Regions from separate parts of the Erwinia tasmaniensis Et1/99 genome, predicted to be linked through region 2. Evidence: predicted binding sites of a transcription regulator. Region 2 holds the regulator's gene; each other region holds the start of a gene.
The links. The regulator CRP, encoded in region 2, controls carbon source genes, mostly activating them, when cyclic AMP is high. The targets are predictions, from matches to a motif close to ATGTGANNNNNNTCACAT.
Positions count from the first base shown of each region.

Region 1 (3,280 bases), 1.2 Mb from region 2:
TACGTGCTGGTCGCCATGGCCGAACTGACCGCGGTAGGGAAGTATATTCAGTTCTGGTACCCGGAAATCCCCACCTGGATGTCTGCCGCCGTCTTCTTCGTGCTGATTAACGCCATCAACCTGACGAATGTGAAAGTGTTTGGTGAGATGGAGTTCTGGTTCGCCATCATTAAAGTGGTGGCCGTAGTTGCCATGATCCTGTTCGGCTGCTGGCTGCTGTTCAGCGGCAACGGTGGACCACAGGCTACCGTGCGCAACCTGTGGCAGCAGGGCGGCTTCCTGCCTCATGGATTTACCGGGCTGGTGATGATGATGGCGATCATCATGTTCTCATTCGGCGGCCTGGAGCTGGTCGGGATCACCGCAGCCGAAGCGGACAACCCGGAAACCAGCATTCCTAAAGCCACTAACCAGGTGATTTACCGCATCCTGATTTTCTATGTCGGGTCGCTGGCCGTGCTGCTGTCCCTGATGCCGTGGACGCGGGTCACCGCCGATACCAGCCCCTTCGTGCTGATCTTCCACGAGCTAGGGGATGCGCTGGTGGCAAACGCCCTGAACGTGGTGATCCTGACCGCCGCGCTGTCGGTGTATAACAGCTGCGTTTATTGCAACAGCCGCATGCTGTTTGGCCTGGCGCAGCAGGGCAACGCCCCTAAAGCGCTGCTGAAAGTGGACCGTCGCGGCGTGCCGGTGGCGTCTATTCTGTTCTCTGCCGTGGCTACGGCTTTCTGCGTGCTGCTCAACTACCTGATGCCGGGCGAAGCCTTTGGCCTGCTGATGGCGCTGGTGGTATCGGCTCTGGTGATCAACTGGGCGATGATCAGCCTGGCGCATATGAAGTTTCGCCGTAAGAAAGATCGGCAAGGGATAAAAACCCGCTTCCCGGCGTTGTTCTATCCGCTGGGAAACTGGCTCTGCCTGCTGTTTATGGTCGCAATCCTGGTGCTGATGGCCATCACGCCGGGTATGGCGATTTCCGTCTGGCTGATCCCGGTATGGGTGCTGATCCTTGCCGTGGGCTACTGGATTAAAACCCGCAGCCAGCGCGCGTAATCATTACACGCGCTTCTGATTCGGCCAGCCGTGCTGGCCGAATTGTTATCTGCCTCACATTTAATACTCTCCACGCGTTTAATCCATCTTTGCGGCGTTTTTCACCTGCACATCCCCTCCGTTAAGAGTCAATACTCTGCTGTACCAACCACAGTGGGAGAACGATCCATGAAGGGCACAGCACTCTCTGTCCGTGAGAAAATTGGCTACGGAATGGGCGATGCCGGGTGCAACATGATCGGCGGCGCCATCATGCTGTTTCTCAACTACTTCTATACCGATGTCTTTGGCCTTGCCCCGGCGCTGGTCGGCGTTTTGCTGCTATCGGTCAGGGTACTGGATGCGATAACCGATCCGATAATGGGCGCAATTGCCGACCGCACCCGAAGCCGCTGGGGGCGTTTTCGTCCGTGGCTGCTGTGGATCTCCCTACCCTACGTGCTGTTCAGCGTGATGATGTTTACCACCCCCGACTGGAGCGATGACAACAAGGTGATCTACGCCTTTGTCACCTATTTCCTGATGTCGCTGACCTACACTGCCATCAATATTCCCTACTGCTCGCTGGGCGGCGTGATCACCAGCGATCCGGGCGAGCGGGTCTCCTGCCAGTCTTACCGCTTCGTGATGGTCGGGATTGCCACCCTGATCCTTTCCCTTTCCCTGCTGCCGATGGCCGAGTGGTTTGGCGGCGTGGATAAAGCGCGCGGTTATCAAATGGCGATGAGCGTGCTGGCGCTGATCGGCCTGTTGATGTTTCTGTTCTGCTTCGCCACGGTGCGCGAGCGCATCCGCCCCGCGGTGCCCAGTCATGATGATTTAAAGGCCGACCTGCGTGACGTGTGGAAAAACGACCAGTGGGTGCGCATTCTGCTGCTGACGCTGTGTAACGTCTGCCCCGGATTTATCCGCATGGCCGCCACCATGTACTACGTTACCTGGGTCATGCAGCAGACAACCCAGTTCGCCACGCTGTTTATCAGTCTGGGCGTTGTCGGCATGATGATCGGCAGCACGCTGGCAAAAGTACTGACCGACCGCTGGTGCAAACTAAAGGTTTTCTTCTGGACAAATATCGCGCTGGCCGCGTTTTCCGGCGGTTTTTACTTCCTCGATCCGCACGCCACCCTCCTGGTGCTGGTGATGTATTTCCTGCTCAACATCCTGCATCAGATCCCTTCTCCGCTGCACTGGTCGCTGATGGCCGACGTCGATGACTACGGCGAATGGAAAACCGGTAAACGTATTACCGGCATCAGCTTCTCCGGCAATCTGTTCTTTCTTAAAGTGGGCCTGGCGGTAGCCGGAGCGATGGTCGGATTCCTGCTCTCGTGGTACGGCTACGATGCCGCCGCGCAACGGCAAAGCCCCGCCGCGCTGAACGGCATTGTGCTGCTGTTTACCGCCATTCCGGCGCTGGGTTACCTGATCACCGCGGGCGTGGTCAGGCTGTTAAAAACGGACCGCAGGCTGATGCAGCAGATCCAGGTTGACCTGCAACTGCGCCGCGCCAGCTATCAGGAGCTGAACGAGTATCAACACGACAAAGAGATGAACACACCATCACAAGGAGAGATGCGATGAGCCACTGGCCAAATCCGCTGATCGAACGGCGCGCGGACCCTTTTATCCTGCGCCATCGGGGCAGCTACTACTTTATCGCCTCAGTGCCGGAATACGATCGGCTGGAAATACGCAGGGCCGCAACCCTCGCGGGGCTGGCACAGGCAGCGGCCGTCACCGTGTGGAGGAAACACGCCCACGGGCCAATGAGTGCGCTGATTTGGGCGCCGGAGTTGCATCATATTGACGGTCAGTGGGTGATCTACTTTGCCGCCGCTCCGTCACCGGAGATTAAGGCGGGTCTGTTCCAGCACCGCATGTTTGCCCTGACCTGCGACGCTAATGACCCGCTCACGGGGGAATGGGTAGAGCGCGGGCAGATCCGCACGCCAATCGACAGCTTTTCGCTGGATGCCACCCACTTCGTGCACCAGGGTAAAAACTGGTATCTGTGGGCGCAGAAAGACCCGGCGATCCCCGGTAACTCCAACCTCTGGCTGGCGCAGCTGGCCACCCCCTGGCAAATCAGCGGCCAGCCGATCATGCTCAGTCGCCCTCAGTACGAATGGGAATGCGCCGGCTTCAGCGTCAATGAAGGCCCGGCGGCAATTCGCCACCAGCAGCGGCTGTTTATCAGCTATTCGGCCAGCGCCACCGATGA
Region 1 covers NC_010694.1:905,675-908,954, reverse strand. The annotation lists gene aroP (aromatic amino acid transporter AroP) at 1-1,056, shown strand, start outside; gene ETA_RS05155 (glycoside-pentoside-hexuronide (GPH):cation symporter) at 1,225-2,640, shown strand; gene ETA_RS05150 (glycoside hydrolase family 43 protein) at 2,637-3,280, shown strand, end outside.
Region 1: ETA_RS05155 (glycoside-pentoside-hexuronide (GPH):cation symporter) is a predicted target of CRP. The motif match lies at 1,099-1,116, and genes of this name have one in related genera.

Region 2 (3,280 bases):
AGCTGGCTATGAGTCACCCACAGCTTCATATCGGACAGATAGCGGGAATCAAAACCGGGTTCCTGCATTGCCTGATTAAGGGAGTTATATAGCGCGTTATGTGCCTGGTTGACTTTGATACGCTGGTTTGCCAGCCTGCTAACATTCTGCTCATTGCCCAATAGCATCCGCAACGCTTCCTGATAAGCCTCCAGCGCGTCATGTGCGTTCTGGCGCAGCAGCGCGCTCTGCCACTGTGGCCACAGCCAGATATTGCCGCCGAAGGCGATCAGGCAGCCCATCAGGGTATCAATCAGACGCGGTAATAAGAATCCCTCTCCGTTCAGCGACAAAAGCTGAAGGGAATAAACGGCGGTGACCGTAAACCCTACCGTTGCCCAGCCATAGAACTTGCGTAAAAACAGGTAACTGACCAGAGTAATGGCCAGCATTACCAGTAATGTCATCGATTCTGGAGCATGCAGACGCAGGGCCAGCGCGGCCACCGCCAGCCCGGCAAGGGTGCCGAGCGCTCGGTGCTGAATACGCACGCGGGTGGCGCTGTAGCCGTTCAGGCTGACAAACATTACGGTCATCAGTATCCAATACGGCTTCGGCATATTTAAAAACAGCGCCAGCGTACTGGCAAAGGTGAGCATGACGCCGAAGCGGGCGGCGGTTCGCAAAGCGATGGATTTTAGCGACAGATAGCTTTTCAGCGCCGGTAGCAGCGGCAGGCGGCGCTGGCGGTCTGCCATCAGATCGCGGCGGTAGAGCGGGCGTTGGGCGCGCAGCACGCGCCCAATACGGCTGAAATGATAGTAGCAAAAATTACCGACCGGGTTATCAGGGTGCTGGCGGACAATCTTCTCCAGCGCTTCCAGCGGCTGTTCCAGAGTGAAGCGTTTGGGAAAGCGGTGATAAAGAATATCGTCTGCCAGTTCACGCAGGCGCGCGGCGATGCGCTGTGCGTTCCAGCGGATCACCGCCTCGGCGTGACTCTGGCGTACCAGTTTTTTGACGTCTTCAGGCTGATGCAGGCTAACGGCGATATGTTCCTGTAGATCCAGCGCCACCTGGAATGCGCGCATCAGGGGCTGATAGTGCTGGTTGCGGTTGGCTGCCAGCATATGGATCTGTTGGTAACAGGTGGTAATGAGGTCGACGGCTTTCTGTTGTCGGGCGAACAGCGGCGGCATTGCCGTTGAGGGATCGTTCAACTGGTTTAAATGACGATATTTTGCCTCGCAGTAGTCCGCGAGTTCGCGGTAAAGCAGGCTGAGCGTTTCGCGCATCGGCTGCTCTTTCCACAGCCAGAACCAGAACCAGTTAAATACCCCGTACCAGATGGTGCCAAGGATATACAGCAGCGGAGGCTGCCACATCGGCACTCTGCCCGCGAGGCTAAGGGTAAAAATGGCGGCGATCAGCGAAGCGGGCATGAGCCGGCCATGCAGCGGGCTTATCTCACCAGTCACCCCTAACAGCAGCGCCATCGCCAGCAGGATCAGCGGCAGGGGGGCGCCCTGGGCGGCGGCATACTGGATAACAAAACTGCTGCCGGCGAACAGGCTACCGCCAACCACCAGGCGTTTGAAGAAGCGTCTGTGTGGCGTATCCAGCCCGGCATTGTTGCAGCAGGCGGGCACCAGAGAAAACAGCAGGCCTTTTTGTAAATCACCCAGCAACCAGCCAAGCGCGACCGGCAAACAGAGCACCAGCGTTTGCCGCAGGGCATAGTTCACTTCAGGTTGATAGATAATTCTCCGCCACATCAGCCGCACCAAATAAAAAAAAGGCGCGGCAGGGGGCTGTCGCGCCGTGGGTTCAGAAGCGGTTAACGCGTGCCGTAAACGACGATAGTTTTACCGTGTGCAGAAATCAGATTTTGATCTTCCAGCATTTTCAGAATACGACCCACCGTTTCGCGCGAGCAGCCGACGATCTGGCCGATCTCCTGACGCGTAATTTTGATCTGCATTCCGTCGGGGTGCGTCATTGAGTCAGGCTGTTTCGCCAGGTTCAGCAGCGTCTGGGCGATGCGTCCGGTCACATCAAGAAAAGCTAAATTCCCCACTTTTTCCGAGGTGACCTGCAGGCGGCGCGCCATTTGTGAAGACAGGCGCATCAGGATGTCAGGATTGACCTGGATCAGCTGACGGAATTTTTTGTAAGAGATTTCAGCTACTTCGCAGGCTGCCTTTGCACGTACCCATGCGCTGCGCTCCTGTCCCTCTTCAAAGAGGCCCAGCTCGCCGATAAAATCCCCCTGGTTGAGATAGGAGAGGATCATCTCTTTGCCTTCTTCATCCTTGATCAGCACTGCCACAGAGCCCTTGACGATGTAGTAAAGGGTCTCGGCCTTCTCACCCTGGTGTATCAGCGTGCTTTTGGACGGATATTTGTGAATATGGCAATGTGACAGGAACCATTCTAGAGTTGGGTCTGTTTGCGGTTTGCCGAGAACCATTCGCTGTTATCCTCTGTTGTTATCGTGCCTGAATACATCCTGTTTTTCACGCTGCAAGGGTGATGCTTATCTTGCTGTCGCACGTAATAATAGGAATATACGGGAGCTGAATCCCTGCCAGGCGTTGAAATAGTCAAGCGTTCCCGTAGGAAGAAACATGGGCCTTTTTCAGAGCTGGCCGCGTGCCGTTGTTCTGCTTTCACCGACGCTTGAATGCAGGTGAAATTTTACAGCTCCGTTTGTAGCACAGCTTGAGATGGCTGTCTTCTGTTGTCTCGCTTCAGCATAGTCAGAAAAACAGAACGTTGCCGTTTTAGTGACGGCGGCGTACCCTGCTCTAACTGAATGAATTCGAGGATTTTGTTATGCAGGCACGAGTCAAATGGGTTGAAGGGATGACGTTTTTGGGAGAATCCTCATCCGGTCACCAGGTGCTGATGGATGGTAATTCGGGTGATAAAGCGCCAAGTCCGATGGAAATGGTGCTGATGGCCGCCGGAGGCTGTAGCGCCATTGATGTCGTTTCCATTCTGCAGAAGGGCCGCCATAACGTGGCCGACTGTGAGGTGAAACTGACTTCAGAGCGTCGCGAAGAGGCCCCGCGTATTTTCACCCATATCAATCTGCATTTCATTGTCAGCGGAAAAGCGCTGGCGGATAACGCGGTAGCGCGTGCGGTCGATCTTTCTGCGGAAAAATACTGCTCGGTGGCGATCATGCTGGGCAAAGGAGTGGAGATCGGCCACAGTTACGAAGTGATCGAACTGGCCTGATGCAGACCTCCGCTTAGCCGTGAAGGAAAGAGCGTCAGCCGATGCTCTTTCCTTCCAT
Region 2 covers NC_010694.1:3,553,779-3,557,058, reverse strand. The annotation lists gene ETA_RS17160 (YccS/YhfK family putative transporter) at 1-1,754, opposite strand, end outside; gene crp (cAMP-activated global transcriptional regulator CRP) at 1,817-2,449, opposite strand; gene ETA_RS17150 (OsmC family protein) at 2,815-3,222, shown strand; gene ETA_RS17145 (phosphoribulokinase) at 3,257-3,280, opposite strand, start outside.

Region 3 (3,280 bases), 740 kb from region 2:
CGGCTGCATTTTAGACAACAGCGCACGGTACTGTTCCAGATCGCTGCTTTCCAGCTGCTGCTGAACTTTAGCGGCGAACTTAGCCAGACGACGCTCACCCAGCAGTTCTGCATTTGGCAGTTCAACTTCTGGAATGGTCAGCTTCATGGTGCGTTCGATGTTACGCAGCAGGCGACGTTCACGGTTCTCAACGAACAGTAGGGCACGACCGGCACGACCAGCACGACCGGTACGGCCGATGCGGTGCACGTAAGATTCTGCGTCCATTGGAATGTCGTAGTTAACGACCAGGCTGATACGCTCAACGTCCAGACCACGGGCAGCAACGTCGGTGGCAATCAGGATATCCAGACGGCCATCTTTAAGGCGCTCCAGCGTCTGCTCACGCAGTGCCTGATTCATGTCACCATTCAGCGCGGCGCTGTTATAACCGTTGCGCTCAAGCGCTTCGGCAACTTCCAGCGTCGCGTTTTTGGTACGCACGAAAATAATCGCTGCATCAAAGTCTTCTGCTTCCAGGAAGCGGGTCAGTGCATCGGTCTTACGGCCGTAGGCAGTCCAGTAGCTCTGGCTGATGTCAGGACGTGTAGTCAGGCTTGACTGGATGCGCACTTCCTGCGGATCTTTCATAAAGCGTTTGGTAATACGGCGAATCGCCTCTGGCATAGTGGCAGAGAACAGCGCGGTCTGATGACCGTCTGGGATCTGCGCCATGATCGTTTCAACGTCTTCGATAAAGCCCATACGCAGCATTTCATCGGCTTCGTCCAGCACCAGACCGCGCAGGTTGGACAGATCCAACGTGCCGCGTTTCAGATGGTCAAGCAGACGGCCAGGCGTGCCGACAACAACCTGTGGGCCCTGGCGCAGAGCGCGCAGCTGCACGTCGTAACGCTGGCCGCCGTAAAGGGCAACAACGTTCAGACCGCGCATATGTTTAGAGAAATCAGTGACGGCTTCAGCTACCTGTACCGCCAGTTCGCGGGTAGGTGCCAGCACCAGGATCTGTGGTGCTTTAACCGTTGGATCGATGTTATGTAACAGTGGCAGCGAGAATGCTGCAGTTTTGCCACTCCCGGTCTGCGCCATACCTAACACGTCACGACCTGCCAGCAGGTGAGGAATACACTCAGCCTGGATTGGGGATGGCTTTACGTAGCCCATGCCGTTCAGTGATTCAAGGAGGTCGGCGTTCAGGCCAAGGTCAGCGAAAGTAGTTTGGATATCAGTCATGTAGTACACGTGCCTCTTAGATTGCGGCGGCCAGTCTACATAACTCGTCGTGAAAATTTTCAGTCATTTTCATCAAAAAGTGTGAACCGGCTCAAATTAGTGGTTTCGACGAACAAAAGTGCCCTCATCCGCTAAGATGATGACTTTTCGAAAATTCGGGCAATAAAAGTTCGTCAGCTATTGCTGGTCAGATTCTGATAAATCGTCTTGTGTCTGGCCGAGTAGCGCCAGCTCCAACAATGCATATCGATGCTCAACAAAGTTGTGAACGTTGTTGGCGACCGTCAGCTTGAACAACGCTTCTGCGTTGTCCTTCTCCCCCAGACTTAGGTAGTACTTACCTAAATAGAAGTTGGTTTCACTGAGATGTTCAGCGAGCGAGGTGTTATCCGTTGCGTCCGCCTGGAGCCGTTCTGTCAGCGTTTTTTCGCTGATGTTGCCCAGGTAGAACTCGACAATATTCCATCCCCATTGCTCCTTAACCGCTTTATCGTAACGCTGCTTCAGCGCGACTTTAGCCCGGTCGGCATTTATCCCACGTTCGGTGAGATATAACCACAGGCTGCGGAAGGGATCGTTAGGATCGTCTTGATAAAACGCCAGCAGATCATCTTGCGCCAGTTTAAATCTTCCGCCGTAATACAGGGCGATACCGCGATTTAAACGCGCATAATTGTAAGTTGGATCAAGCTCAAGTACAGAATCAAACGCTTCATAGGCAGCATCAAAGTTGCCTGCCTGCGTTAAGTATATGCCTAAGTAATTGAATACTTCAGGCATATCCGGTCTGATAGACAGCGCTTGTGAAAAATCATTTCGCGCCAGTGCTCTCAAACCGAGACTATCATACAACACTCCGCGCTCATATAACAGCTGTGCGCGTTCATCATCGGTCAATGACCGACTGGCAAGTATTTGTTCCATGCGAGCGAGAATGACTTCCTGTTGCAGCGTAGGCTGCAAAGGCACTGCCAAAACTTCGTTCTTACGCCAATCGGTGTTACTGCATCCAGCTAAGGATAAAGCCGTCGCAACAAGACACCAGCGCAAAAATGGCTTCATTTACCACTCCCGAAAACAAACATTGGGAAGAACATCCTGTTACCCGCTTGCCATCGACGAGGTCGTCCCGCCCTCGCGTTTAAAAACTCTCCGCACTCGAAGAGCGCGGAGAATTCATCAGTGTTGCTTATTCGGCTTCTGGTGCAGCAGGAACGGCTTCGGCTTCAGGCTGAGCCTGTTCGCCTGCCTCTTTGATGCTCAGGCGTACTCGGCCCTGGCGGTCAACTTCCAGCACTTTTACCGGCACTTCCTGACCCATCTGCAGATAGTCTGTCACTTTTTCTACACGCTTGTCAGCGATTTGAGAAATGTGTACCAGACCCTCTTTACCACCGCCGATAGCGACGAAGGCGCCGAAGTCCACGATGCGCGTCACCTTACCGTTGTAGATGCGACCCACTTCGATTTCTGCGGTGATCTCTTCGATACGACGAATAGCAAACTTAGCTTTATCACCGTCGGTAGCGGCGATTTTCACCGTGCCGTCATCTTCGATTTCGATGGTGGTGCCGGTTTCTTCCGTCAGAGCACGGATCACTGAGCCACCTTTACCGATCACGTCTTTAATTTTATCAACGCTGATTTTGATGGTGTGGATGCGTGGAGCAAACTGAGAGATATCGCCACGCGGTCCGCTGATAGCCTGTTCCATCACGCCCAGGATATGCAGGCGCGCACCTTTAGCCTGGTTCAGAGCCACCTGCATGATTTCGCGGGTGATACCTTCAATTTTGATGTCCATCTGCAGCGCGGTGATCCCTTCACGACTACCGGCTACTTTGAAGTCCATATCGCCCAGGTGATCTTCATCACCCAGAATGTCAGACAGCACCACGAAGTTGTTTTCGTCCTTCACCAGGCCCATAGCGATACCGGCTACAGCGGCTTTGATCGGCACGCCTGCATCCATCAGCGCCAGAGAAGCACCACAGACGGACGCCATAGAAGAGGAGCCGTTTGATTCAGTGATTTCAGACACTACGCG
Region 3 covers NC_010694.1:410,345-413,624, reverse strand. The annotation lists gene ETA_RS02895 (DEAD/DEAH family ATP-dependent RNA helicase) at 1-1,233, opposite strand, end outside; gene yrbN (protein YrbN) at 1,250-1,306, opposite strand; gene nlpI (lipoprotein NlpI) at 1,411-2,295, opposite strand; gene pnp (polyribonucleotide nucleotidyltransferase) at 2,423-3,280, opposite strand, start outside.
Region 3: yrbN (protein YrbN) is a predicted target of CRP. The motif match lies at 1,313-1,330, and genes of this name have one in related genera.